Spinactinospora alkalitolerans: one gene and its partner. The protein of the gene in region 2 interacts with the protein of the main gene of each other region in a pairwise test. Links are inferred from orthologs where the notes say so. Each region holds a gene or a part of one and is shown on either strand. Other genes may lie near its edges.

Region 1 (14,438 bases), 320 kb from region 2 along the record:
AGCCCTGCTCGAACAGCGCGCTGAGGAAGTAGGAGATGTTCTCGGTGAAGGCGAACCCGGTCGCCACCATGCCCGCGTAGATGACGCCGTCGGTGTAGGAGTCGATCTCGTGCCGGCGCCGCCACAGCAGGAAGAGCAGCACGATGCCCTTGGCGCTCTCCTCCACCAGTGGGGCTCCGACGGCCGCGCTGATGTAGGAGCCCAGATCCGCGCCGAACAGCGGCACGGTGTAGAGCTCCATGCCCATCGTGTTGAGGACGAGCGAGACCAGGACGGCCACGCCCGCTCCCCACAGGAATGCGAAGAGCAGCACGGGGCCGGGCTCGGGTTCCAGCCGGTCCAGCAGCAGGATCAGCGGAATCAGGACGGCCACCGGGATGATCGCCGCGACCAGGCTGACCACGAAGCCGAGCGCGCCGACCGCACCGCCGCCGGCCAGGCCGCCCAGCAGCAGGTAGCCGAGCACCAGGAGCATGCAGACGACGCTCACGATGATGCCGATGATCAGTCCCGTCGAGTGACGGCCGGGCTTGCGTCCCTCGAGGATGGCTTTTGTGTCAAGAGCGGGCATAGTCCCCGAGCGTAACGCCTCACCCCCGCCCCAGCAGCGCCAACCGCCCCCTCAAGGCACCATCCGGCCTGGTCCGGACACACGTTCGGCGCCGCGTCTCGAAGCCGTGGGGATCAGAGCCGTCGCCGCTTCACCGGGGTCCGCGAAAACCGTGTGGTGAGCCGGAGGTGAACGTCCGGCCGCGGGCGGCTCGGGCCGGGCACGGGCCGATGCGGACCTCAGTAGGGTCCACGGTGCCGAGAAGACCGGCCGGAGGTGGCTCCGATCCAGGCGCGGCGGTCCAGGTCGGCGGCTGCCGCGCTCGCATAGGCCAGGGCGGCCAGCCACGTCAGGGCGAGGCGGTCGGGGGGCGGCGGGACCGACTCTCCTGTGGCGGTGCGCAGCCGCTCGCCGGCGGCGGCGCCGAGCTCGGTGAGCAGGTCGGCGGCTCCGGGAAGGTGGGTGCGGCGCAGCCGGGGCACGGCGGCGTCGACGGCGGCGGCCGAGGCGGCGCAGCGGCCGCCTTCGGCCAGCCGGTTCAGCACCCGCGTGCAGGGGGCGAGCGGCGATTCGGGATCGCGCCGGGCCCCGTCGGCCACCGGGGTCCGGGGGTGTCCGGGCGGGCGGCCGGGCAGCGCGTCCAGCCCGAGGTTGATCCGGCCGGCCCATGACTCGGGCAGGGGCCGGCTCGCGTCCGGGGCCGCGGCCAGCAGGTGCAGCGCACCGGGCCGCCCGGGCAGCGGGCGCGCCACGACGCGCAGCGCGGCGCCGTGGTCGGCGGCGAGCCGAACCAGGTTGGCGGCGCCCACGCGGTCATCGGGGCCGGCGGCGACGGCCAGCACGGTCCGTCCCGTGCCGACCTCGGTGGCCAGGAGCGAACCGTCCTCTCCCGGGGAATCCCCCGGGCCGACGACCGTCAGGTCCGCGAACACCAGGTCGGCCCCGGTGCGGTGCACGGGCGCGGACAGGGCCGCCAGGGCACGCGCCACCTGGTCGGCGAACGGCTCCTCCCACAGCGCCGACAGCGGCGGATCCCACCAGGTGGCGCCGCCCGAGGTCGCGGCGGTCGTGGCCGTGCCCCCGCTGAGCCGGCCGTCGGCGCTGGCGCTCACCCGCTGGGCGACCATGCCCGAGCGGGCGAGGTCGCGGTGGCTCAGCGAGACGCCGCCGAACCCGACCGGCCCGCGGTAGGCCGCCGTGACCCGCTCCGCGCCCCCCGGAGCGACGTCGCCGATGCGCCACAGCGCGCGCTGCCCGCCCGCGCCGGAGGCGAGGACGTGCGAGACCACCCCGGCATAGCCGGATCCGGTGGCGACCCGCTCGCAGGCGAGGCCGTACAGCCGCAGCGTCCCGATCTCGGCGTAGGACCGGCGGCCCACGCCGACGTCGGCGAGCACGGCGGCGGGGCGGGGACCCTCGGGCCCGCCTCCCAGCCGCCAGGCGAGACCGAGGAGGTCGCCCAGGGCCTCGGTGTAGCCGGGCAGGGTGAACGCGGGCGTCGCGGCGTCGCGGACGCCCGCGGCGACGGTGGTGCAGGCGGCCGCGAGCCGCGGCAACCGCGCGGCGCGCGCGACGGAGGCGGCCCGCAGGAGCCCGGCGCGGTGCGGCGCACCGGCCGCGCGCACCCCGGTGGTGAGCACCTCCGCACCGGCCGACCAGGCCAGGAGCGCGGCCTCGCCGGCGGCGTCGTCGATGTCGACGGGGGCCGCCAGGTCGAGGAGCGCGCCGCTCCCGGTCTCCGGTCCGGAGTCGACCGGGCCGGTGCCGGCCGGCTCCCCGGTCGGTTCCCCGGCCGCCGGTTCGCCCTCGCCCGCGGAGTCGAGGACGCCGACGGCGGCGAGCAGGTGCAGGCAGCGGGGGCTGAGCAGGCAGCTGCAGCCGACCTGGGCGGCCTCGGTGAGCACGGGGGCGGCGAGCCGCACGGTCTCACCGCCCGCTGCGACGCTCCAGCCGTCGTCGTCGGCCCGCCACTCCCAGGTCTCGGCGACGCGGGGGTCGGCATCGAGCTTCCTGCGGACCCTCCCCGGTGCGGCTCCGAGCAGGTCGGCGGCCAGTCCCGCGTCGATCCGGGGTCGTTCGGCGCTCATCGATCCCCTCCGTTCCCTTCCGTCGCCCCGGCACCGCCGGCCCGGGCGGCCGCCCTGTCAGCGCTACCGACGCCACTCGTCCGCGCGTCCCTCACCCGCGCACCCTCTCCCCGATCCAGGAGGCGAGCTCCTCCGGTGACAGCGCCGCGACCGGCATGCCCGCGGCCACGAAGCGCTCGGCCAGCGCGCGGTTGTAGACGGGTTTGCCCGCGTCGTCCAGGGCCGCCAGGCCCAGCAGGTGCGCTCCGCTGCCCGCCAGCGCTCCGACCTCGCCGAGCGTCCTGGACAGGTTGCCGCCCTCCTCGAAGTCGGTGATGAGCGCGACGACGGTGCGGTTGGGCACCGTGACGCGCGCTCGGGCGTGCGCGAGTCCGGCGCCGATGTCGGTCCCGCCGCCGACCGACACCTCCAGCAGCAGGCCGAGCGGATCGCCGACCCGGTCGGTGAGGTCGACGACCTCGGTCGAGAACGCCGTGAACGACACGCTCAGCGCGGGCAGACCGTGCAGGACGGCCGCGACGAGCGCCGCGTAGATCGTGGAGCGCTCCATCGAGCCCGACACGTCGACCACGATGTTGACGTGCCAGTCGGCGCTGCGCCGGGCCCGGGTGGAGAAGACCGGCCGCTCGGGGACGACGACCATCGCGCCGTCGTTGCCCGGCCGCGCGGTGTGCAGATTGGCCCGGATGGTGCGGCCGAGGTCCAGCCGACCTCCGGGCCTGCGGGTCGGGCGCGGCATGTTCAGGCCGGTCAGCGCGGGGCGCATCCGCCGCGCCAGCCGTTCGACGAGTTGCCGGATCAGCCGGTCGACGAGGGGGCGCAGCTTCGCCAGCCGGGACTCCGGAAGCGCGCCGCTCAACGACAGGACGTGCTCCAGCAGGTCGACGGAGGGGGTGACGTGCTCGGGGTCGAGCTGGTCGAGCACGTCACCGCGCCCGCGCTGCGCGGCCCGCCCGAGGACCTCTTCGCGGACCCGGGAACCGAACAGCGCCTCCAGTTCCTCGGCCCATTCGCGCGCCGAGGGCCGGGGCCGCTCGCTCCCGCCGCGGGGACCGCCCTCCCCGGTCTGCGCTCCTTCGCCGTGGCCCCGCCCGTAGAGCTCGTCGAGCGCGGCCGCGGCGCGGTGCGCGGTCGCCGCGGCGCCTTCGCTCGGCGGCCGCCCCAGGACCAGCCGCCACCGGTCGAGCGGGCCGATGGCGTTCGCGGTTCCGCCGTCGGCGGAGACGGGGCTCCCCTCGCGGGCCGCGGAGGGCCCCGGGGCACCGGGGCCCGGCGGCGCGGCCGCGCCGCAGCGCTCCAGCAGGCCGGGGACGAGGGCGCCGACCACCGAGCGGGCGGCGAGGTCGGCCGCCGCCCAGGCCGCCGACCGTTCGGCGTCGACGGCGAGGTCGTGCGCTGAGAGGTGGCCGTGCCGCTCCGAGACGGTCTCAAGGAAGCGGGAGCGGGCGGCCGCGGACAGCACCTCGTAGCCTTCGCGCAGCGCGGGCAGCCGGGCGAGGAAGTCGGCGTCGGGCCAGCGCTCGATCGGCCCGCTCATCGCGTCGAGGACGCCGGGGTCCCCTTCGACCACGGGGGCCGCGACGGTCAGGGCGCCCGCGATGCGGTGGGCCAGGCCCCGGCCGTCATGGCCCGCGGCGTCGCCGTCGCCGTCTCCGCCATGGCCCTCGTGGCGCCTCCCTCGGCCCTCGGCGCCCCCGCCGCTGCCGCCCCGGTCGCCGCCGTTCTCGCTGCCGAGCACGCCCGGCGGGCGGGCGAGGTCCAGCCAGCCTTCCAGGCGGTCGGCCAGGTCCGCCGCCGGGAGCTCGTCCAGCAGGACCAGCGCCGCGGTCGCGGCCCCCTGCGCGAGGGGGCCGCCCTCGGCGCTGAGGCCGCGCAGTTGCCAGAGCAGTCGTCGGGGTCCGACCGCACCCGGCAGCGCGGCCTGGGCCTGCACGAGGCGGACGACGCGCAGCAGCGCCGCGGCGTCGGCGAGGTCGGTGCTGCCGGCCATGCCCGCGACCGAGGCGACCGCTGCCTCGGCGAGCCGGGTCCGCAGGCGCGGCAGGGACGCGGGGACGTCGCGCATCCCGGGAACCTGGCCCGCGACGATGCGGTGGACGTGGTCGTGCAGGGTGATGGCGTCGGCCAGGCCGACGCGCGGCAGGACCGCGGAGTCGATGCGCCCGCCCAGCTCGGCGACCTGCTCCGGCAGGCCGCATTCGGCGGCGCGGGCGAGCAGGGCCCCGGCCGCGGCCGGAGTGAGGTCGCCGTCGGCCTCGCGGAGGTCGGCCGAGATCCGCCCCCGGGCCGCGGACTCCAGCGTGATGCCGTAGCAGGCCGCCATTTCCAGCGTGGCCCCGGTGGTGGGGCGCCACGCGGCGCGCCACCGCCGCCCGAGGGATTCGGCGTCGCCGAGGCCCGCGACACCGCGCTCCTCGGCGTAGGAGACGCCGGCGGCCGCGAGCCGGTTCAGCGCGACGTGCCGGGCGCGGTCGCGCCCGTTGCGGAACGGGTCGAGGCGCAGATCGCGTTCCCGGCCCCGGGAGTCCGGCCCCGGCAGGCCGAGCTCGGCCAGCAACGCCGTGACGTGGACGACGAGCCCCGATGCCGGGGCTCCGGACGCGGGCGCGCCGCGGCGCTCGCCGACGAGCTCGCGGTGGGCCGCGGCGGCGACGGCGCGCGCCCGCCCGAAGGATTCGCCCTGGGTCAGCGCGCTGGTCATGCCCTCGACGAGCTCGCGCCGACCGGGCGCGGCAAGGCCGCGCAGGGCTGCGAGGTCGCGGGCCATGCGGTAGGCGGCGGCCGTGTCGGGAACCCCCACGGCGTGACCGTCGCCGCGCATGCGGCGCCCGACGGCGGCGAGCCGGCTCGCCGCGGCGCGCTCGACCAGTTCGGGGGCGCCGCCCGAGCGGTGGACGTCCTGCTGCCACTCGGGGTCGCGGATGCCGGCCGGGTAGCCCGAGCGGGAGTCGAGCAGCTCGAAGGTGTAGGGGATCAGCGCGGTGACCGTGCCGCCGGGCACGGGACCGCCCGGCACCGGAACGGGGACCTCGGAGGTCGGGGGAAGCGCGAACGCCTCGGCCCCGCCGCCTCCGGACGGCAGCAGCGCCGCGGCGTGGAACGCCCCGACGACCGCGGCGGGGCGGTGCGCGCCGAGCTCGGCGGTGACCTCGTCGACGCGGCGGCGCATCCACGCCTCACGCACGAGGTCCCGGGGGGCGACGCCGCCCCGCGCCTCTTCGTCGGCACGGCCGAGCCAGCCCATGGCGAGCGCGGCGCGGCGCACGCGTTCGGGGTCGGCTCCGTAGGAGCGCGCCTCGACCAGGCGGTCCCACAGCTCCTCCTCACCGTCCACGTCCTCGGCCCCGCGGACGGCGGCCGCCGGCCCCGACTCGGGTGGACCGAGCGCGGGGCGCTCGCTCGGGGGCCGGATCGAGGCCGGGAGGTCGATGGCGCGCACCGGCACGCCGTTGGAACGGGCCCAGCGGATGGCGGCGAGCTCCGGCGAGAAATCGGCGAAGGGGTAGAACCCGTAGGCCCGCTCCTCGCCGAGCACCAGCGCGACCGGCGCGGTCGTCTCGGGGTGGCCGAGCCACGGCAGCCACGGGTCGGCCTCGTGCGGCAGCTCGACGAGGACGGCGTCGGGCCGCGCGGCGTCGAGCAGCGCGGGCATGGCGGCGGCGAGCACCGGGGAATGGTGCCGCACCCCGATGAGGTGCGGTGACTCGGCGGCCACCAGCGCCTCGGTCATCTCTGCGGCGCCGGGCGCCGCCGCCCGGGCCGGCGTGCCGTCCTGCGGGTTCATGCGTGCGTCATCTCCTCGTCCGACCTCCATCGAACCGGGCGCCGCGCATGCCCCGCCCGACCAGGGGGCAGACCACCCGACTCAGCAGAGCCGCGTGAAATCCACCCTCGCCCTGTCAAGCCCTCCACGCCAACTCCCATCCGGCAACCTGTGGACAACCCCGGCCCGAAGCCCGCTCCCGCCCTCGCCGCCCCCGTGGAAGGCCTCCGGCTCGGCGGGCACCGCCGGCCGGATTCCAGGTCCCTTCGTTCACGACCGGTCTCGTGGCCTCGCCGGCCGCGAGGCCCGCGCGTCACGCGGGACCGCGCTGCGCGTCCGACGTCGTCTCGGTCCGCACGGGGCTCACTCCCCCAGCACGTGGCGGAGCTCGTAGAGGCGCTTCCACAGGCGGGCGCCGTCCTCGGCGCGGTGGCGGACGGTGGAATCCCAGTAGGCCAGCAGCCGCCCCTGGTCCTCGGGGTCGTCCTTGCGCACCGTGCCCAGGAGGTAGCCGGGGAGCAGCGACAGCAGATCGCCGGCGCCGAGGTAGGCCGCCTGCAGCCCGAGGGAGGTGGTGATGCCCACGGCCTCGGCGGTGCTCATGACGGTCGTGGGCCGCTCGACCGGCCAGCCCTCGGCCGAGCGGCCGGAGCGCAGGTCGCGGAAGGCGGTGACCAGGGCCTCGATGACGGCGTCGTCGACCGCGAGGTCGCGGTCGTGGCGGGCGATCGCCGCACCGGCCTGGCCGCGCACGAGCTCGACCTCGGCGTCGAGGTCGGCGATGGGCGGGACGGCCTCGAAGTTGAAGCGCCGCTTGAGGGCCGCGCTCATCTCCGAGACCCCGCGGTCGCGCAGGTTCGCCGTCGCGATGACGTTGAAGCCGGGGCGGGCCAGGAACAGCCCCTCCCCTGCGGCGTCGTCGCCCTCCGCGGTGCCCGCCAGCTCCGGGACGGCCATGCGGCGATCGGAGAGGATCGAGACCAGGGCGTCCTGCACCTCGGGCAGGCAGCGCGTAACCTCCTCGACCCTGGCCAGGCGGCCGGAGCGCAGCGCCGTGAGCACCGGGGAGGGCGCGAGCGCCTCCCGGCTCGGCCCCTTGGCCAGCAGCAGCGCGTAGTTCCAGCCGTAGCGCAGGTGCTCCTCGGTGGTGCCGGCGGTGCCCTGGACGGTGAGCGCACCGGTGCCGCTGACCGCCGCGGCCAGCAGTTCCGAGAGCATCGACTTGGCCGTACCGGGTTCGCCCACCAGGAGCAGTCCGCGCTCGCCGGCCAGCGTGACGACGCTGCGCTCGACGAGGCCGCGCTCCCCCACGAACTTCGCGGGGATCTCCATGCTCGCGGGCACGCCATCGACCGGCTCGGCGACGCGGAGCCCGGCTCCGCCGCTGCCGACGATGAAGGTGACGACGGCGCGCGGGGTCAGCCGCCACCCGGGCGGGCGCGGTCCGGTGTCGTAGGCGGCGAGGAACGCCAGCTCATCGGCGTAACGCAGCTCGGCGGGCTCGATCTGCGCGGCTTCCAGGGTCGTCTGCGTGCTCACCCCGCCCCTTCCGTTTCGTTCGGTTTTTCGGTGGACACCTGCTGGATCCGGTGGACTGGCGCGTCGGGTCGTCGGCATCGTCCTACCAGACGGAACCGACAGGAGGAGCGACGGGGCGCCCGTCGCCGCGCTCGGGTCCCGAGGGCGGGACCGCCGTGAAGCGTGACGAGCCAGGAATACCGGAACGCGGTGACGGGACGCGGCGGCCGTCCCCGGAGGGCCTGCGGGGACCGGCGCACCGCGCTCGCGGTCCCTGCTCTCCGCCGCCCCGCAGACCCCGACCGGCCTCCGGGTCTCACACCGGCCGTTCGTGCAGCCGCCGCAGAGCGCGCTGGAAGAGCGCGGCCTCGCGGGCCAGCCCCGCGACGCCCTTCGCGAGGGCGTCGTGGGCGCCGGGGAGCAGGCGGTCGACCTCGGCCCGGGTGGCGGGCAGCGGCATCGACCTGCTCTGGAAGCGGTGGATGCCGCCGATCTCGGCGGCCGCGGCGCGCACCAGGGCGCGCGCCTGCCCGTCGGTGACCGCGCGCAGACGGGCCGAAGCCTCGGGATCGCGCGGGGTCAGGTGGGCGGCGAGTTCCGGGCGGAGCGGTTCGGAGGTGCCGTCGGCGACACCGTGCACCGCCGTCCACACGGCGGATTCCGCGGGGAGCGACCACAGGACCTCCTCGTGGTCGCCGCTGCGGTCGACGATCCGCACGCGCCGCTCGTGCCAAGGGCTCCTGGGCCCGTACGCCTCAGGCCCCACGATGTCGGCGGGAGGCGCGCCGGGCGGGCACCACCGTCCGGGCGGGTCGTCGTCGGAGATCTCGACGAGGTCGCCGTTATCTCCGTCCCCGGCCCGGAACCACCCGAAGCGGACTTCGGATACGGCCTCGAACCGGGTGCGGCGGGCGCCGTCCAGTGCCGCGAGGTCCGCGTGGAGACCGGGCGCCGCGGCGGCGCCATCGGCGGCATCGGCGGGGTCCGCCGGGTCGGTGCCGTCCGCCGCGCCCGAGGTCGCGGCTCGCAGCCGCCGGACGTGCGCGAACGCCGCGGAGGACATGGTCATGAGCATGCCCGGCCCCGACCGCTTCACCTTGACGACACGCGACCGGTCCGGCTGCTCCAGCTCGTCGACGATTCCGCGGCGCAGGGTGCGCGCGAGCACCGCGTCAGCGTCGGCCTCGCGGATCCGGGCCACCTGCCCGGGGACGGCGTCCCAGAACCGCCGGTCCACATGTTCCAGCACCTCCAGCGCCGTTCGCGCCCGGTGCAGCCCGCCGTGCACGAGGTCGTCGGCGAGCACGTCGAGGCGTGCGGTGACCAGCGGCCGCAGCAGCGGGAGGCGCCAAAGGACGTGTACCCGCCCGGCCTCCGTGTAGCGGTCGACCAGGTCGCGGACCAGTGGCGCGTAGCGGGAGTCGGCCATGAGGGGCGCGTAGCCGTGCGGGCCGTGCGGCGGAGGGGTGTCCCACTTTCCCATGAACGCGTCGGCGTCGACGGTCGCGCCGCCGTCGTCGAAGGGCACGCCTTCACCGAGCAGGGTGTCGAGCAGCCCCGGGCGCAGGGTGCGCCCCGAGCGGAGGCTGACGCCCCACGCCTTGACCGGGACACCGTCGGCGCGCAGCCGCGCGGCGAGCGGGGCGACGAGTGCGTACGCGTCGTTGTCGGGCTGCCCGGTCCAGGCGCGCCGGGTGGCCGCCGCCATGGCGTGTTCAAGCCAGGCCGCGGTCTCGCCGGGCGCGGCGGTGGCGGCGAGGTCGGCGACGGCCCCGCTCTCCAGCAGCAGCGGGACCCAGCTCCTGGGTGCGGCGCGCATCCCGGAGCCGCTCACCATGGTGCGCAGCAGGGGCCGCATCCTCGGGTCGCGCTCGGCGAGCCGGGCGATTCCGGTGCGGTTGCGGTCCCAGAAGCCGTTCTCGGCCTGGGACACCGCCGAGAGGGAGAGGAGTTCGGCGAGCAGGCCGCTCTGCTCGGCCGCCGGGTCCAGACCGGCTTCGCGCGCCCACGCGCCGATCTGATCGACGAGGTCGGCCCACGGCGGGAGGCCGGCGCGGGAGCGCAGCAGCGCCAGTTCACGCAGTTCGGCGTGGGCTCGCTCGGCGCCGAACCGCGCGCCGAGGTCGGCGACGTGCTCCTTGACCTCCTTCACGCCGACCGCGCCGACCTCGGAGAACTCCAGGAACGCCGCGCGAACCGCTTCGGTGTCGGGCGGTTCGGGCAGCACACGCTCGGCGCGGCGCGCCCGGGAGAAGCAGCGCTGCGCGTAGTAGTGGCGCTCGGCCTCGATGAAGGACCGCGCCGCCTCGTCCCACATGGGCGGGGCCTGGAGCGGCGGCAGGGTCTCGGCGATGTCCTCGTAGGCGGAGAAGGCGCGGCCGGGTTTGGTCCCGGCGAGGCGGGCCGCGGCCTCCAGTCTCCGGGTCGCGGCGAGCGCCGCGACGGCGCCGTCCGGATCGTGCACCAGGGCCCAGTAGGGGTAGCGCAGGGGTGCGGACGCGCGCCCGCGCGCGACGGGCTCGCTCACGTGCCGGAGGCCGAACCCCAGGTGGGCCAGTGCGGCGTCCTCCGCGGGGGCGACGGCGTCGGCGACGATCCGCACGGTCGGCCGCGGCAGCGCCGGGTGGCCGAAGGCGCGCGCCCGGACGGGATGGGTGCCGGGGACCTCGGCATCGGGCGGCAGCAGCCCGGCGTCGGCGAGTGCCGGGAAGGCGTCGCCGGGGACGGCGGTGGGGGGCACGGCGTCTCCTTCAACGTGCGGGGGAAGGGGGAAGGTCGGTGCGCGGTCCCAGAGCTACCAGGGCCCGCCGACAGAACCGGCCCGCTGGAGCGGCGGCCACAGAGGCCTGCTGCGCGGCCCTGCCGCCCCCGAGCGGGTCCGGTCCGCCATCGGGCGGCGTGCGCGGTGCCGCACGCCGCCCGGTATCGACGGGTCAGTCCGCGGTCCGTGCCGTGCGGTCCCGTTCCCACGTCTCCGCGAAGATCTCGAGGATGGGCCTGAGCGGGAGGAACCGCTCCAGCGGGCCGTGCGGCCCGGAGACCGCGGGCGCGGCGAAGTCGAGGAGGTCCAGCGCGGCGTCCTCGCGGGGACCTTGGTGTCGCCGGCGAGCCGCACGGCCGGGCGCTCGCCGAGCACCGGATGGACGTGGCGGCGGGCGCGGACCCAATCGGTCTCGGCGCCGGGCGCGGAGCCGAGAGGGGCCAGGCCCGCGTCGAAGAGCGCGGTGCCGGACCCGGGTCCGGGATCGGACGCGGAGCCGGAAGCGGGGAGCGCGGTCACGCCTGGTCCTCCTCCGCGGCCGTACGACCGGTGTAGATCATTTCGGCCATGCGGACGCCTTCGGACCAGGCGACCGGGCCGACCTCGCGCAGCGGCAGCGGACGCTCGTCGGCGTCGACCCAGACGAGGTCGCCGGTGAACGCGCGGTATTCGGGGGCGTCGGAGCCGATCCAGTAGCGGGCCTGGACGCTGCGGCCGGCGTCGACGGCGCGGCAGACCGCGTAGCCGCCGCGCACCGCGAACCCGCCGCGCTGGGCGCGGCCGGTGGCCTCGCGCAGCGCCTCGAACTCCCCGTCGGCGTAGTCGGCGACCCGCCGGGCTTCGGCGGCGAGGCCGCCGGGTTTGCGGTGCACCTCGCGCGTGAGCTGCGGGACGCCCTGCTCGATGCCGAGTTCGAGCGCGAACTCCCTGACGTCGTCGAGGTCATCGATCAGCACGGGGTGGCTGATGACGACGCGCTCGGCGCCGAGCCACGCGGTCTCGGCGTCGATGCGGCCGTCGTCGCCGATGCCGCGCAGGAATCCGCCGTCACCCCCCTCGGCGGGGACGACGAACAGGTTCTCCAACAGGGCGCGCCAGGAGGGGTCGGGCCAGACCTCGGCGAGCAGCGCGGCCGGGACCGGGAGCGCGCCGAGCATCCAGGACTCCACGCGCTTGCGGCATTCGCGGTCGTGGCGCTGGAGCCATTGGGCGAGGCCGAGCAGGCGTTCGGCCTCGGCGGAGTCGCGCACCTTCTTGGGAACGGATTTCAGCCGCCTCCCCTTGGCGCCGCGGCACACGAGGGTGCGGCCGTCAAGGGCGAGCGCGTATCCGTCCGGGCCGTCGGTCCAGACCGTCTCCGCCGTGGCGGTGGGGGTGGTTGACATGCGCCCTGTTATACCGATGCGGTGCGACAGAGCGCGCGGGACCGCGGGAGGCGAAGAGCGCCCCGGGCGGCTCCTGCGAACGGGTGCCCGCGCCTTCGGGCCGCCCCGTGCCCGCCCGCTCCCCGAAGCGGCGGGGTCAGCGCATGAGGGCGGCGAGCAGCGGGTCGATCGTCACCGCGGCGAACAGCAGCGCCAGATAGGCGTTGGACAGGTGGAAGAAACCCATCGTCTTCAACCGCGGGCCGGTGACGCCCGCGCGCACCTTCACGAGCAGGCGGTGGGCCTGCACCAGCAGGATCGCGCCGAGCACGACGGCCACCACCGGGTAGAACAGCGTGGTCTGCGCGACCGGCCACAGCACCACCGACACCAGCACGGTCGCCCAACTGTAGAGCACGCACTCCAGCACCACGCGGCGGTCGCCGGCCACGACCGGGAGCATCGGCACGTTGGCCGCGGCGTAGTCCTCGCGGTAGCGCATCGCCAGCGCCCAGGTGTGCGGCGGCGTCCAGAAGAACACGACGAGGAAGAGGATGAACGGTGCCCAGTCCAGCCGGTTGGTGACGGCGGCCCAGCCGATGAGCACCGGCATGCAGCCCGCGATGCCGCCCCACACGACGTTCTGCGCGGTGCGCCGCTTGAGCAGCATCGTGTAGACGAAGATGTAGAAGGCGATCGCGAACACCGAGAGGGCGGCCGACAGCCAGTTCACGAACACCGCGAAGCCGGCCGTCGACGCCACGGCCAGCGTCAGGCCGTAGATCACGGCGCCACGCGGGGTCACCTGGTGCATCGCGACCGGGCGGCGCCGGGTGCGGCGCATCTCCTGGTCGATGTCGCGGTCGATGTAGCAGTTGATCGCGTTGGCGCTGGCCGCCGACATGGTGCCGAACAGCAGCGTCGCGACGACGTTCCACAGCCGCGGCACGCCGGCCGCGGCCACGAACATCACCGGGATCGTGGTGATCAGCAGCAGCTCGATGACGCGCGGCTTGGACAGCGCCACGTAGGCGCGCACGTAGGCGCCGAAGGAGCCGGAGCGCCCCGCGGGCTCGGCCGCGGCGCCGCGGCCGGCCGACTCGCCGGCCGTCGTGCCGTCGGCCGTGCCGTCTTCGGCCGGCCGGTCGGCCGAGGAGGAGTCGGACGTGGTGTGAGGGGAGCGGTTCAGCAACGTCATCAGCGCCGTCGCGTCCAGGGCCGCTCGGGCCGGACCTTCGGGGCCAACCGCGCCCGCAAGGCGCCCACCTGCCGTTCGGCCCGCCGGCCGCGCGGCGCGAAACGCGCGGCGGGAGACATCCGCTCTACGGACACAGACACGCTGAACCTCAAAGGAATAGGGAATCTTCACTGCTCGCCACAGCAGGCCTGCGGAGGCCGCGCGCCGCCCTCAGGCGCCCGTCGGATCCCACCGACACCCGCCGAGAATACGCGCCGGGAATCCGCGAACCCGGTCAACGACATACTGTAGTACTTACCTGGAGGGGTCCCCCAACCGGGGCCGGTCCGCCGGGAGGCGCTCTGAGCTGTGGCGGCCGCGGGCGTCCGCAGGGCGCTCACCGTTCTCCCCGCCCGGCCGGCTCCCCGGCGGCCTCGCCCTCCACCCCCTCCGCGCGCCTTGTCCGTTCCACTGCGCTTCCACCGCGCTTCCGCTCCGTTGCGCGCGCCCCGTCCTCCTAGCGCGCCGCACCCGGCGGGTCAAGGACCGCGCCCCCGCGAGATGCGGTGAGACGTGTTGAACATCCTGGCCGTACGGTTTGGACGATAGGCTCAGGGATAGTCGTCCCTGTCGTGGCGGGCCCGTGGTGGCACCGGAGGTCGTGGTCGGCGGCCGGCACGGCAGGCAAGTCCATATCCACAGATCTCGGGACACATTCCGGGCGCCGCGCCCGTTTTATGGCCTGGATGCGCGAAAGGAGCCCTGAGCCCGCGTGAACATCGACACCTCGAAGTCCCTTGAGTGGTCGGAATTGGACCAGCGCGCCGTCGACGTGGTCCGCGCCCTCGCGATGGACGCGGTCGAGGAGGCGGGCTCCGGCCACCCAGGCACCGCGATGAGCCTGGCTCCGGCCGCCTACCTGCTGTTCCAGAAGATCATGCGGCACGACCCCAGCGAGCCGGCCTGGGTCGGGCGCGACCGGTTCGTGCTGTCGTGCGGCCACTCCAGCCTCACCCTCTACATCCAGTTGTTCCTGGCCGGATACGGCCTGAGCCTGGACGACATCAAGCGGCTGCGCCAGTGGGACAGCCTCACCCCCGGCCACCCCGAGCACGGCCACACCGCCGGCGTGGAGACCACGACCGGCCCGCTCGGCCAGGGCCTCGGCAACGCGGTGGGCATGGCCATGGCGGCACGCCGCGAGCGCGGCCTGTTCGA
Region 2 (14,469 bases):
CCTCATGTGGAACGAGCTGTCGATCGGCGACCACGACGACCGCTGGTACATCCACCCCGCCGACGACGAGTCCCCCGGCTACGCGGTCCGGCTCTTCGGCTACCGGCTGCGCCGCTAGCCGCCGGGCAGGCCGGTACGGCGCGGCGCCGTGTCAGACCGCGCTGCCCACCGGCGCGGCGGCGTCGAGCCGACGCAGCGCGGCGCGGGCCACCTCGGGGTCGGTGGTCCCCCAGTAGGGCGGCAGAGAGGCCCGCAGGAACCCCCCGTAACGCGCGGTGGCCAGGCGCGGGTCGAGCACCGCCACCACACCCCGATCGTCCATGGCGCGCAGCAGCCGCCCCGTCCCCTGGGCGAGCAGCAGCGCGGCGTGGGTCGCCGCCACCGACATGAAGCCGTTGCCGCCGTGCGCGCCCACCGCCCGCTGGCGGGCCGAGGACAGCGGGTCGTCGGGGCGCGGGAACGGGATGCGGTCCACGATCACCAGTTGCAGCGACGCCCCCGGGACGTCGACCCCCTGCCACAGCGACAGCGTGCCGAACAGGCAGGAGCGCTCGTCCTCGGCGAACTCCCCGACCAACTGGCCGGTGGAGTCGTCGCCCTGGCACAGGATCGGGTGGTCGAGGCGCTCGCGCAGATCCTCGGCGGCCTGCGCCGCGGCCCGCATCGAGGAGAACAGCCCCAGCGTGCGGCCGCCGGCGGCCTCGATCAGCCCGGCGATCTCGTCCAGGTAGCGCTGGTCGAGCCCGTCGCGACCGGGCGGCGGCAAGTGCTTGGCGACGTAGAGGATCCCGCTGCGGGCGTGATCGAAGGGCGAACCGACGTCCAGCCCCCGCCACCGCGGCTCACCGGCCGCGGTGTGGGAGTCGTCGGCGTCCTCCCCTGCCTCGCGCGCGTCCTCCGCCGCCTCCTCGGCCGCCGCGGGGCGGGGCCGGGTCTCCTCGCCCGCCGTCTCCCTGCCGAGCCCCCACTGCACGGCCAGCGTCGTGAACGATCCGCCGAGCGCGAGGGTGGCCGAGGTCAGCACGGTGGTGCGGTCGCCGAACAGCTTCTCGCGCAGCAGGCCGCCGACCGCCAGCGGCGCCACGTGCAGGCCCGGCGGCTGCTTGGGGCTCTTGGTGAGCCACACGACGTCGCGCCGGTCGCGCAGCGGCGGCTCGAAGGACTCCAGGACGCGCACGGCGGTGTCGTGCACCTCCTCCAGCGCGGCCAGCGCGAGCCTGCGCGCGGTGGCGGCCTCGGGGTCGTTCTTGTTCTCCGGGCCCAGCGCGGAGATGCAGCCGTGCGCGGCGTCGCGGACGCTCGCCACGGCGCCGGCCAGCGCCTCGGGCAGGTGGTCGACGCGTCCCGGCTCGGCGTCGGTGAAGATCAGCGCGAGTCCGTCGGCGGTCTCGCCGAGGCGCTCGGTCAGCTCGACCTCGCACAGGCGGGCCGCGCGCTTGGCCGCGGTCGCGACCGCCCGCTCGGTCAGCGCGCCGCTGGCCGCCGATGTCACCCGGTCGACGAGCTCGTGGGCCTCGTCGACCAGCAGCACGCGGTGCTCGGGCAGGATCTGGTAGCTCTGCATGGCGTCGATGGCGAGCAGCGCGTGGTTGGTCACCACGACGTCGACGCCGCCGGCCTCGGCCCGCGCCTGCTCGGCGAAGCATTCGACGCCGAACGGGCAGGCCGCGGCGCCCACGCACTCGTTGGCCGCGACCGAGACCTGCCGCCAGGCGAGGTCGCCGACGCCGGGCACGAGTTCGTCCCGGTCGCCGGTGACGGTCTCCTCGGCCCACTCGTGCAACCGCTGGACCTGCCGGCCCAGCGAGGACAGCGCGCGGGGGTCGAACAGTTCGACCTCGTCGGGCTCGGCGTCGGCCGCGGTCTGCAACCGGTGCCGGCACAGGTAGTTGCGCCGCCCCTTGAGGATGGCGAACGTGGGCTCGCGCCGGAGCAGCGGCGCCAGCGCGGCGGCCAGCCGGGGCAGGTCGCGGTCGATGAGCTGGCGCTGCAGCGCGATGGTCGCGGTGGAGACCACGACCGTGGTGTCGTTGGCCATGGCGTGCCGGATCGCCGGCACGAGGTAGGCCAGCGACTTGCCGGTGCCGGTGCCGGCCTGCACGACGAGGTGTTCCTCGATGTCGATGGCGGCGTCGACCGCTTGGGCCATCGCCACCTGCCCGTCGCGCCGCGCCCCGCCGAGGGCGCGCACCGCGGCGTCCAGTAGTTCGTCGACGTCCGGGAGATCAGCCACGCATGTGACAGTACCGGTCCGCGGAACCGGGCGGGGACCGTTGTCCACAGCCGCTCGTGCGGCGCGGCCGCGCCGCCGCGCCGGCCCCGGTCACTCCACCGTGACGGTCAGCTCGTCGTGCAGGAAGCACAGGTACTCGCGGACGTTCTGGGCGTCCTTGAGCGGATCGGGGTAGGACCAGGCGGCGTCGGCCACCTCGCGGTCCCCCACGCGCAGGTGCCAGTAGAAGGCCTGTCCCTTGTACGGGCAGTACGTCCGCTTCTCGCTGGGGACCAGCAGCTCGCCCCGGACCCCTTCGAGCGGGAGGTAGTGGCGATTGGGCAGGCCGGTCTCGGAAAGGACCCTCGGATGGTCGGTCAGCGCGATCTCCTCGTCCCCCAGCCGCACCAGCACCCGCCTGGCCGACCGGCGGACGTCGACCCGGTGGAAGGGGTCGCGCAGGTGGCCCTCGACCTGCTCCTCCTCGTCGTACCATGCGTCGGCCGCGTCCCAGTACATCGCCGCGAACCCGCGCAGCCAGGCGGCCTCGGGCACGGGCTCCGGATAGGCCCACACGGCGTTCTCCGCGACCGCGCCGTCCACCGCGACGTTCCAGTAGGCCGCGTCGCCCTTGTACGGGCAGTGGGTGGTGTGGCCGCTCGGAGTGAGCAGGTCCTGCGCGATGTCCTCGATCGGCACGTACAGCACCGGCAGCAGCCCGGTCTCGTGGACCAGGCCGCCCCGTTCGGAGTCCAGCACCGTGCGCCCGCCGATCACCGCCCGCACCCGCCGCGGGAACGGGTGCATGAAGAGCGCGTGCCGGGGCGCGTCGAGGGCGTAGTTCACCGTCGTGGGGGCGTCCGCGGCCAGTGGGCCCCCGCCCAGGGTCAGCGACATGGTCTTTCCTCTCCTCGCGTGATCGCCGTCGGCGGTGGTCATGCCCCGAAGAGCGGCGCGGCAGACATCGGCGCCGACGCCGCGGCGACGGCCTCCGCGAGCCGCCGGGCGAACGCGGGCGGGGCCCCGCCGATCGATCGGTGGGGCCCCGCTGACCGGATGCCGAAGACCGCCGTCAGGAGGTCTCGTCGGCGCCGGTGTCAGCCGACGCGGACCGGCGGCGGCGCGACAGGTACATCGCGGCGCCGCCACCGCCGACGGCGACCACCGCGGCGGCGATCAGACCGCCGAGCGCGGCGCCGGTGACGGGCAGACCGCCGTCGGCGTCGCCGTCCTCGCCGTTGTCGTCCGCGGGCGGAGCGGGCTTGTCGTCGCCGTCACCGCCGCCGTCGCCGTTGTCGCCGTCGCCGGGCGGGGTGCTCGGGTCACCGCCGCCGTCGCCGTCGCCGTCGCCGGGCGGGGTGCTCGGGTCGCCGCCGCCGTTGTCGCCGTCACCGTCGCCATCGCCGTCACCGTCACCGTCGCCATCGCCGTCGCCGTCGCCGGTGACGTCCTTGTCGCTGAAGACGCCGGTCGTGGCGAAGTCCAGGCGGTGCTCGAAGTACTCGCCTTCGGCGGGCGTGACGTTGAACTGCACCAGCAGCCAGGAGTTGGCCGTGGTGACGTGGTCGGCGCCGTTCTCCTCGAGCTCGGCGGAGTGCTTGGTGGCGACGACCTCGACCGTGGCGTCGGTGAACTCGAAGGTCTCGCTCCAGGAACCGCCCTGGAACTCGACGCTCTCGCCCAGGACCTTCAGGCCCTCGACCTCGATGCTGGTCGACGCGCCCGCGTCAGCGGTCCAGGTGGAGGTGGACGTGGCGGAGCCCAGTTCGAGGATCTCGGTCTGCGCGGTCTCGTCCAGGGTGGTGAGGAGGTCCTCCCCGCTCCCGCCGTCGCAGAGCCCGCTGTAGGACACACCGGCGATCGACGCGGTGGCGGTGAGCTCGTCGCCGGTGCGGGTCACCGAGCTCTCCGCGGACTCGGGAGCGCGGGAGTCGCCCCAGTTCTGCGCGCCGCCGCCGCTGGACCAGTCCGCCGAGGCGTCGCCGTCGGCGCGGTCGGTGCTGACATCGCCGACGGGGGGCGCGCTGAGGCAGAACTCGTCGGTGGCGATGCGGGCGTTGGCGTAGTGCGCGCCGCCGGTCCCGGGGGCCGAGGGGTCGGCCTGGGCCGGCGCCGCGGCGGCGAGCGTGAGCGCGCCGGCCGCGGCGAACACGCCGCCGGAGGCCGCCAGGCGCCGGGCGAACACTCGGGTGGGGGCGGCGGGGGATATCGGAGTCAAGGTCGACCTCTGCTTGTCTACTCGTCGGATGTCCTGGGCACGGATCACGGGGCTGTCCGCGCAGGCCGAGCGGGGGCGGAGAGATCCAAGCGGGAACAGGGGATGGACCGGTCGCGGCACGGGAACCGATGAGGGTGCCACTGCCCGTGCGCCTCAGGACGCGAATCGCCACACGATTCGCCAGGAGATGGAATCAACCTACATTCCGCGCTCATTTCACAGAAGCCATGAATCGCCACATTCGCGACACGGACGGTGAGGCCTCCCGGAGCGGTCGCCGAGCAGCGTCGCAGGACATCGGCATCGCCGCTGGTCAGTGGATGTTCGCGGAGAAGACCCTCGCTTCCTCACCCGGTCGCCGGTTGAGGTTTACCGCCTGGCCGTAACCGGCCAGGACAACGGAGCGGGACGCACTGACCACGCACCGCGCCGGAGCCGCGCACGAAAAATCCCGCATCCGACCGGATGCGGGATTTCGTTCCTCGGGGGCTCGGGGGTCGCCCCCCGGAAAACACAGCGGCCCGCGCGGAAGGTGACCGAAGGCCACCGACCAGCGCGGGCTGGCTCGTGGAGCTATGGGGATTCGAACCCCAGACCTCTTCCATGCCATGGAAGCGCGCTACCAACTGCGCCATAGCCCCTTGCTGCGAGTACAACTCTACATGACATCGGCGAGTGCTCTGACCAGTGCGCACAAGGACTTTCACGCCTTGACCGACCGCGCCGCCGCAGTCCCGCCTCAGCCCCGACCCGCGATCCGGCGCATTCCCAGCGACCTTGACCTTGTGGGTCCTGAAAACGTTGCGATAACCCCGACAAGGCCGAGATCGGCGAGAGAACCGCCGCAAAAAAGGCCGCCCCTGTGTGCAGGGGCGGCCCTTGAATCCGCTGTGGAGCTATGGGGATTCGAACCCCAGACCTCTTCCATGCCATGGAAGCGCGCTACCAACTGCGCCATAGCCCCCGATCGGGAAGTCCGCCGCAGGGTGTTCCCCGTGCCGACTCCCTGAACGATAGCGGAATCCACGCGGTTCGTCGAAACGAATCCGCCCGACCGGACGGCCCGGTTAGATGTACCGACCGTGGGGTTGGAGGGCTGTGGCCGGAGTTCTTTCGTTCACCACCGCATGACCTGGGGAGGCTGCCGTCAGCGCGCCGGCGCCTGCGGCGCTAAAGGTCCCGCCGCACTTGTCCGTGCCGGTCGCCCGCCATAGACGGCCGGGGCCTTGAGCGGCGGCGATCCCGCCACCTTTCGCGTCGCCGGACGCTTCGCGCCCGACAACAGCCCCACCGAGCCCGCGCGACCACAGCAGGGACCGGAGACGATCCCAGCCCTCTCCCATCAGCGATCTAGCGGTCGTCGCCGAGCACGCGCTCCTCGGGCAGGCTCGCCGCGTTGTGCTCCAGCAGCCGCCAGCCGCCCGAGCGCAGCGGGCCGAGCACCGACCACGAGCAGTTGCCGAGGGGCCCCAGCACCTCGCGGTACTCCGCCGGCAGGCCCAGCATCCGGTTGATGCCGGCGCGCAGCGCTGCGCCGTGGCTGACGACCACCAGGACCCCGTCGGCCGGCACCTTCTCCAGGCCGCGGCCGATCACCTCGGCCACCCGCTTGCCGACGGCGGTCATCTCCTCGCCGTCGGGGATGTCCATGTTCCCGTAGCGCTCGGGCCAGCGCTCCCGGATCTCGGTCCCGGTCAGCCCCTCCCACTGCCCGCCGGAGCGCTCCCGCAGCCCCTTGTCGTGCTCCACCGGCAGCCCCGTGCGGCGGGCCAGGGCCGCAGCGGTGTCGGCCGCCCGGCTCAGGTCGGAGGCGACGATCGCGTCGGGCCCCAGGGCGGTGAGGAGCCGGGCGGCGTGCTCGGCCTGGGCCGCCCCGGTCCGGTCCAACGGGATGTCGGTCTGCCCCTGGAAGCGCTTCTCCAGATTCCACGACGTCTGGCCGTGCCGCCAGCAGACGACGCGACGGGTCTCGGTCACAGGGCCTCACTTCTCACAACTCGCGGCCGCCTCGCTCCCGGCCGCTGGGAATCGTCCGGCGCCCCGGGAGCGGGCGGGGGCGACGGCTCCTAGGAGCCGTCGCCGGAGCCCTCGGCCTCGCGCACCGCGCCCTTGGCGGTGTCGGGGAGGGTGATCTCGGGGCAGTCCTTCCACAGCCGCTCCAGGCCGTAGAAGCCGCGCTCCTCCTCGTGCTGGATGTGCACGACGACCTCGACGTAGTCCAGCAGCACCCAGCGGCCGTCGCGCTCCCCTTCGCGGCGCACCGGCTTGGCTCCGGCCGTGCGGAGGCGGTCCTCGACCTCGTCGACGATGGAGCGCACCTGGCGGTCGTTGGGCGCGGAGCACAGGACGAACGCGTCGGTGATGACGAGCTGGTCGCTGACGTCGTAGGCGACGATCTCCTGGGCGAGTCTGTCGGCCGCGGCCTCGGCGGCGATGTTCACGAGCTCGACGGCCCTGTCCGTGGCGGTCACGATGTGCTAGCTGCCTCCCCTGGGTCTGCCTCGACGGCGGGGCGTCTCGCGCGGACGGCCGTCACGGCGTGCCGTCCATCACCCGATCGTCGAGGTAGAGCCCGGTCTTGTTGATGTAGCGGACGATGCCGTCGGGCACCAGGTACCAGATGGGTTCGCCCTTGCGGACGCGTTCCCGACACTCGGTCGAGGAGATGGCCAACGCGGGGATCTCCACGAGACTGACCTTGCCGTCGGGCAGTCCGGTATCGGTGAGCCGATGCCCGGGACGGTTACAGCCTACGAAATGTGCGAGCTCGAAGAGCTCGTCCACATTGCGCCAGCTCAGGATAGCGCCCAGCGCGTCGGCCCCGGTGATGAAGAACAGCTCCACATCGGGGCCGAGGATGTCGCGCATCTCGCGCAGCGTGTCGATGGTGTAGGTCGGCCCCGCCCGGTCGACCTCGATGCGGCTGACCCGGAACTGCGGGTTCTCCGCGGTGGCGATCACCGTCATCAGGTACCGGTGCTCGGCCGGGGTGACCTTGCCGGTCTCCTTCTGCCACGGCTGCCCGGTGGGCACGAACACCACCTCGTCGAGGTGGAACAGATGTGCGACCTCGCTGCCGGCCACCAGGTGGCCGTGGTGGATGGGATCGAATGTGCCGCCCATGATGCCCACGCGGCGCGGGCGGGACCGGCCTCCCTCGGCCGCCTCGGACGTGCTCGTCGGTTCGTTCGGCACCCTGCTGCTCCGTTTCGGCCCCGCTGTCGGGATTCGTGGTCAACGCCGAGATTAACCCGATGCACATCGGCGCTATTCCACCCCTACCCCCACACGTCGCCGCAAGTACCCGCGTACCCCTCCAGCGGGCGCCCCGCACCCGCGGGCAGAAACGCGTCATATCTCGATACCGGAAATCGTGGCGCGGCCCCTGATGGCGACATAGCATGCCGACATGGCCAACTCTCCCGACCGCACCCGCGTCCGACTCACCGCCATCTCCTCCCGAGCCTACGAGCACCCGGCCGATCGCGGCGCACTGGTCGCGTTGCGGTCGCTGCGGGGGTTCGACGAGGTCTTCAAACGGCTCTCGGGCCTGTTCAACGAGCGCGCACTGCGCCTGATGTTCCTCTCCAGCTCCGTGCGGGTGAGCGAGCAGCAGTTCCCCGAGGTCCACGACTACGTCCGCGACGCCGCCTACGTCCTGGACCTGGACGAGGTCCCCGAGCTCTACATCCAGCAGAATCCGCGGCCCAACGCCATGGCGATCGGCAGCAGCAAGCCGTTCATCGTCATGACGACCGGGCTGTTCGACCTCCTCGACGCCGAGGAGCAGCGCTTCGTCGTCGGCCACGAGGTCGGCCACATCCTGTCCGGGCACGCCGTCTACCGCACCATGCTGCTGGCCCTGATCGGGCTGGCGGCACGGGTCGCCTGGATCCCGCTCGGCTACATCGGCATCCGCGCGATCGTCGCGGCGCTGGAGGAGTGGTACCGCAAGTCGGAGCTGTCGTGCGACCGCGCCGGCCTGCTCGCCGCCCAGGACCCCGATGCCGCCAAGCGCGCGCTGATGAAGCTGGCCGGCGGCTCCCGGCTGGCCGAGATGAACACCGACGCGTTCCTGGAGCAGGCGCGCGAGTACGACCGCGGCGGCGACGCCCGCGACGGCCTGCTGAAGCTGCTCAACCTGGTGGGCCAGACCCACCCCTTCGCCGTGATCCGCCTCGCCGAGCTGGACCGCTGGATCAGCGACGGCTCCTACCGGCGCATCCTGGGCGGCGACTACCCGCGCCGCGACACCGACACCGACGCCTCCATCGGCGAGGAGGCCCGCAACGCGGCGAAGTCCTACCAGGAGTCCTGGGAGCGCACGGCCGACCCGCTGGTGGGCACCCTGCGCGACGTGGCCGGCAGCGCGGCCAGCGCCGGCGGCAAGCTGTTCGACACGGTGGCCGACCGCTGGAAGGGCGCCGGGCGCCGCGACGGCGGCGGCAACGGCACCGCCTGAGACGGCCCGACCGGGAGAGGGACCGCGGCCGCGCTCCCCTGGCCGCTCACTCCACCGCGTAGAGGGCGTCGCTGACCATGCGGGCGGCGCCCACCACTCCGGCGTCGTCGCCCAGTTCACTCAGCACGATCGGCATGTTGCCGGTGGCCAGCGGCAGCGAGCGCCGGTAGACCACGCCGCGGATCTCCGACAGCAGCAGGTGCCCGAGGTTGGCCACCCGCCCGCCGATGACGATCAGCCCGGGGTTGATGAAGGAGACCAGGCCGGCGAGCGTGAGGCCGACCCTGCGGCCGCCCTCGCGCACCATCTGCACCGAGCACGCGTCGCCGCGGGCCGCCGCGGCGCCGACGTCGACCGCGGTGAGCTCCCCCCGCTCCCCCAGCATGTCCAGCAGCACCCGGGAGCGCCCCGCGCGGGCGGCCGCGGTGGCGTCGCGGGCCAGCGCGGCGCCGCCGAACACCGCCTCCAGGCAGCCCTTCTCCCCGCACGCGCAGATCGGCCCGGACTCCTCGACGGTGATGTGGCCGATGTCGCCCGCGCAGCCGTCCACCCCGCGGTACATGTGCCCGCCGACCATGATCCCGCAGCCGATGCCCGTGCCGATCTTGACGAAGAGGAAGTTCTGCGCCGAGCGCGCCACCCCGGAGTGCTGCTCGCCCAGCGTCATCACGTTGACGTCGTTGTCCAGCAGCACCGGGCAGCCCAGCTCGCGCGCCATCGCGTCGCGGACCGGGTAGCCGTCCCAGCCCGGCATGATCGGCGGTGACACCGGGACTCCGCGGTCGAAGTCGACCGGCCCCGGCACCCCGACCCCCGCGCCGACCAGCCGGTGCGGGCTCTCCTGCTCGGCCAGGAGTTCCCTGGTGATGCGCAGGGCGGTGGGCAGCACGCTCTCGGGGCCCTCGCGGACGTCGATCTCCTCGGCGGCCTTGGCCAGGACGCGCAGCCGCCCGTCGGTGATGGCGACGCCCAGCGAGGTGGCGCCGATGTCGACGCCGGCGAACCTCAGGTCGGCGCGGAAGTCGACGATGGTGGAGCGGCGGCCGCCGCGCGAGGTGGCGGGTCCGGCGTCCCCGGCGAGTTCGAGCTCGGTGAGCCGGCCGACCTCGGCCGCGATGGTGGTCCGCGACACCTGGAGGCGGTCGGCGAGCTCGGCGCGGGACAGCGGCCCCTCGTCGCGGAGCAGCCGCAGGATCCTCGCCTGGGTCCGGGTCTCCGCCCTGCTCGCGAGCATTGCTGCCACGTGAGCATCCTGCCACACCGGCATCCCGGCGACGGCGGACCCGCTCCCCCTGTCTCCCCCGGTCAATCAGCACCCCTTGCCGTTGTGTCGCGCCGGGCACCGATCGGGCCCCCGCCGCGGCGGCGGGGGCCCGTCCGGTGCTCGAGAAGTGCCGGGGTCAGAACGCCTGACCGGCCTTCTCCGCCTCGGCTTCGGCCGCCTCGCGGCGGTCGTCGGCCTTGGCCTCCAGTCCCTCGGAGCGCTCCTGCACGGAGAGGGTGCGGGCCTGCGCCGAGCCGATCTCGCCCAGCTCTCCGTTGATCGTCCCACGCACGCGGTTGTCCTGCCCGGCCAACGCGACGGGGTCGTTGTCGCGGGCGGTCAGGTCGCCGCGGATGATGTTGTCGTCGATGTGGACGGTGGCGGTGTTGCCCTTCACGGTCACGTTGTTGTGCCAGTAGCTGGTCGCCGAGCAGCCGGCGACGGGGCCGTCGGAGCCGATCTGCACGGTGTCGGAGTTGCCGGTGTAGGTGGCGTCGCCGTAGACCTCGCCGCCGCAGAAGATGCTGCCGTGGGCGTTGCCGGCGACCCTGAGGTCGCCGTCGACCACGCTGTCGTAGAGGTCGGTGTAGCCGGTGCCGTCACCGGTGAAGTCGCCGCCGATGGTGGAGGACTCCGCGAAGAGGTCGCCGGTTCTGGCGTTGACGTTGCCGTCGACGCTGGAGCCGATGGAGAACACGAAGCCCTGCACGGTCGATCCGTCGACGGCGACCGCGCGCAGGTTGGCGGACAGCTCGCTGTCCTCCAGGTAGGCGCCGAAGGCACTGCGCGCGGTCACGGCCCCGCTGATCTCGGTGTCGGTGGTGTCGAGGTAGCCGTCCTCCCGGACGATGACCTTGCCCTTGAAGGTGCCGCCCTTGACGACGAGGTCGGCGCCGGCCCGCACGGTGACGTCGCCCTCGACGGTGGTTCCGGTCAGCGTGCAGGACTTGCCGGCGGGGACGACGAGGTCGCCGGGGACGGTGACGGCGCCGCCCTGCCCGTTGCAGGAGGTGACCAGGTCGGCGGCTGCCGGAGCGGCGAGGAACGCGCCGCCGCAGAGGGTGAGCAGTGCCGTCGTGGTCGTCGTGGCTGCGATGCTGCGGAGCTTCATGGGTTCCCTTTCTGGAGGAGACCGCGATGGGGGATGGCGGCGCCGGAGCACCTGGGGTGCCGCTCGGGCGGTTGTGCCGCCCGAGCGGCGTCGGACAATGGTACGGGCCGATCAGTCGCCGAGGCTCTCGATCACCCCTTGGGCCTTCCAGAACAGCTCCTCGGCGAGAGCGGAGTCGGGCACGTCGGCGCGAGCCATGTCCTGGAACTCCTCCAGTTGTGCGACCGCGGGTTCGGCCCTGCCGCCGTCGTGGTGCCGCACGGCCACGTCGACCTTGTTGGCCAGCCGCTTCTCGACCCTGCGGTCCAGGTCGGCGTCGGCGACCGCGGTCGCCAGGGCGTCCAGCCCGTCGCCGGCCGCGGCCGGCTCGGCGACCCCGTGGCCGCGGAAGAGCAGCGAGTCCAGGTCGACGCCGCCGGTCGTGGTGACGTAGAGCGTTCCGGTCTCCCCCGAGGTGTCGCCGAGGAAGGTGGAGGCGCTGACGTAGTCGCCGGCCCCGCCGGTCGCATCGACGGGGATCTCGCCGATCACCGGCCCGTCGGGGGCGTTCCAGCGCAGCGACACGGTGCCGCCGGCCTCCGAGGCGGCGCGCAGGGTCACGCCGCTGATCCCGGTGAAGTTGAACCGGTCGAAGGAGATCCAGTCGCCCTCGGCCAGCGAGCCGACCTTGCGCTGACCGCTGGCGCCGCTGTCGTCGACGATCTCGCCTCCGCTGAGCTCACCGGCCCACTCGGCCTCGCGCAGCTTCGGGGTGAGGTAGAGCGACGCCTCGCCCGTCGCGGCGGGGACGCCTTCGGCTCCGCCGTCGGTGTAGGTCAGCAGGAAGACGCCGTAGGTGTTCTCGGTCTCGCCGTGGTCGGAGTCCGAGGGGGTGGGGATGGTCCCCGAGCAGCCCTCGCCCGTGGCGCCGGGGTGGGCGTGGCTGTCGTGCCCGATGCCGAACTGCCAGGCGGCGCGGGCGCAGTCGACGGCGTCGCCGTCCTCGGGGTCGGTGATGGTGGAGTCGAAGGCGACGGGGTCGCCCCAGTCGAAGAAGCCTCCGTCGACGGGCGTGGTCAGGGTGACCTCGGGGGCGGTGTTGCCGACCACGACGGTGTCCGACACCAGGCTGAACTTCCCGGAGGTGTCGGTGACGCGCAGCCGGGGGAAGTACTCGCCCTTCTCCTCGTAGGTGTGGGTGGCGGTGGGGCCGGTCGCGGTGAACTCGCCGTCACCGGTGAAGTCCCACTCGTAGGTGAGCTCATCGCCTTCGGGGTCGGTGGAGGCCGAGGCGTCGAACTCCACGGTCAGCGGCGGCTGCCCGGAGCTCGGCGTGGCCGTGAACTGCCCGGCGGGCGTCTTGTTGCCTTCGGCGTAGTCGATCCGGTAGAGGCCGGCGTCGGGGTTCTCCGTGAAGAAGCCGGTGCCGTACTCCAGGACGTAGAGCGAGCCGTCGGGGCCGAACTCCATGTCCATGATGCCGCGCCAGGGTGGGGCCGCGATCGAGTCGAGGTGGTCGTTGGGCAGGACGTTCTCGATCTGGGAGACGGATCCGTCGGGACCGTCGACGGTCAGGGCCGCCAGGTAGTTCTGCGAGAACTCGCCGAAGAACGCCTTGCCGTCCCAGTGCTCGGGGAACTTGCCGGGAGCGGGGTTGTCGGCGTCGTAGTGGTACACGGGGCCGCCCATGGGGCCCTGGCCGCCGCCGCCGAAGGCGGTGAGCTCGGGCCATGGCTGGTCGTCGTCTGAGTCGCCGTACCACAACTGCGGCTCGGTGGCGGGGACGGGGATGTCGGTGAGGCCGGTGTTCCAGTGCGAGTTGTTGACCGGGGCGTCGCAGTCGAAGAACTCGCCCGGGGTGCCGGTGGCGAAGTCCCACTCGTTGTACTCGGCGTTGGGGCCGTGGCAGTAGGGCCAGCCGGCGTTGAGCGGCTCGGACGTGGACTGCCACTCCACGTAGCCCATGGGCCCGCGGTCGGGATCGGCCGTTCCCGCGTCGGGACCGTAGTCGCCCCACATCAGGGCGTCGGTCTCGGGGTCGACGGTCATCCGGAAGGGGTTGCGCACGCCCATGACGTAGATCTCGGGGCGCGTGCCCTCGGTGCCCGGCTCGAAGAGGTTGCCCTCGGGGACGGTGTAGGAGCCGTCCTCCTGCACGGTGATGCGCAGGATCTTGCCGCGCAGGTCGTTGGTGTTGCCCGCGGAGCGGCGCGCGTCGTAGCCGGGGTTGTAGCCGGGGGCGTCGTTGTTGGGCGCGTAGCCGTTGGCGCCCGGGGCCGAGGCCGGGGTGTTGTCACCGGTGGACAGGTAGAGGTCGCCCTCGGAGTCGAAGGCGATGTCGCCGGCGACGTGGCAGCACTGGCCGCGCTGGGTCTCGACCTCGATGATGGTCTGCTCGCTGGACAGGTCGAGGGCGCCGGCCTGCTCGTCCCAGGTGAACCGGGAGAGCCGGTTGTTGCCCTCCCAGGTGTCCCAGAACGACTCGTCCTCCCCCTCGGGCAGCCGGTTGGGGGCCGACCCGCTCGGCGTGTCCAGCGGCGGGGCGTAGTAGACGTAGACCCAGTTGTTCTCCTCGAAGTCCGGGTCGAGGTGGATCGTCTGGAGACCGTCCTCGGAGTTGGCGTAGACCGGGATCGTGTTGACGACCTTGGTGACACCGGTGCCGGGGTCGGTCAGCCGGACGTCGCCGTCGCGCGCGGTGTGCAGGATCCGCTTGTCGGGCAGGATCGCCATGTCGACCGGCTCGCCGACGCTCTTGGTCAGCGTGATCCGCTCGTAGTTGTTCCAGTCGGTGGCCGGGGCCGCGTTGGCGGTGGCGGGTAGGGCGATCGCGAACGCGCTCAGCAGGATGGCGCCCGCCAAGAGACTGAGCAGGCGTCGGGGGGCGGAGTTCACACGGGGCTCCTTGTGGCGTTGCCTGGGGGGTGACGGGGGGGCGCGCGCCGCGGCCCGGCGCCGCCGGGGCGAAAGGGCGCGGCGCCGCCCGATGTCGCGCGGCCTGGTCCGGCCGGCTCCAGCGGGGCGCGGCGCCGGTCAGCCGCGCAGGCGGTACATGGCGTCGTAGCTGCGCTCGGCGTTGCCGAGTGAGTTCACCGGGTGGGGCGGCGCGGCGGTCGAGCCGGCGTTGTCCTGCTCCCAGATGCCGTGGTGGGCCCCGCGGCTGCGGAGCGAGCTGAAGAAGCGCCGGTAGGGCAGGTCCCCGGCGCCGAACTCGATGATGTCG

Evidence for each region.
Region 1: the proteins of rsfS (region 2) and HDA32_RS08800 interact in binary tests that used the Escherichia coli proteins (3 or more experiments, as listed by UniProt). The link is inferred for Spinactinospora alkalitolerans from one-to-one orthologs.

What each region holds. Positions count from the first base shown.
Region 1 is NZ_JACCCC010000001.1:1,975,294-1,989,731, reverse strand. The notes cover bases 5,852-8,675. They hold HDA32_RS08800 (ATP-binding protein), read right to left. Parts: upstream 7,940-8,675; coding sequence 6,764-7,939; downstream 5,852-6,763. Other genes in these bases: HDA32_RS08795 (hypothetical protein), read right to left, coding at 8,235-8,675; HDA32_RS30530 (DUF5682 family protein), read right to left, coding at 5,852-6,421. Also shown: HDA32_RS08815 (PrsW family intramembrane metalloprotease), read right to left, coding at 1-571; HDA32_RS08810 (hypothetical protein), read right to left, coding at 790-2,637; more of HDA32_RS30530, read right to left, coding at 2,729-5,851; more of HDA32_RS08795, read right to left, coding at 8,676-10,658; HDA32_RS08790 (DUF4132 domain-containing protein), read right to left, coding at 11,195-12,064; HDA32_RS08785 (heme o synthase), read right to left, coding at 12,201-13,241; tkt (transketolase), read left to right, coding at 13,993-14,438.
Region 2 is NZ_JACCCC010000001.1:1,658,724-1,673,192, reverse strand. The notes cover bases 5,200-8,054. They hold rsfS (ribosome silencing factor), read right to left. Parts: upstream 6,902-8,054; coding sequence 6,497-6,901; downstream 5,200-6,496. Other genes in these bases: HDA32_RS07415 (M48 family metallopeptidase), read left to right, coding at 7,840-8,054; nadD (nicotinate-nucleotide adenylyltransferase), read right to left, coding at 6,963-7,625; HDA32_RS07430 (histidine phosphatase family protein), read right to left, coding at 5,781-6,407. In the rest of the region: HDA32_RS07460 (DUF6315 family protein), read left to right, coding at 1-118; HDA32_RS07455 (ATP-dependent DNA helicase), read right to left, coding at 152-2,233; HDA32_RS07450 (DUF427 domain-containing protein), read right to left, coding at 2,324-3,109; HDA32_RS07445 (hypothetical protein), read right to left, coding at 3,285-4,430; more of HDA32_RS07415, read left to right, coding at 8,055-8,892; HDA32_RS07410 (ROK family transcriptional regulator), read right to left, coding at 8,939-10,126; HDA32_RS07405 (hypothetical protein), read right to left, coding at 10,293-11,267; HDA32_RS07400 (PQQ-dependent sugar dehydrogenase), read right to left, coding at 11,379-14,141; HDA32_RS07395 (sugar phosphate isomerase/epimerase family protein), read right to left, coding at 14,280-14,469. UniProt on the Escherichia coli protein: Functions as a ribosomal silencing factor. Interacts with ribosomal protein uL14 (rplN), blocking formation of intersubunit bridge B8.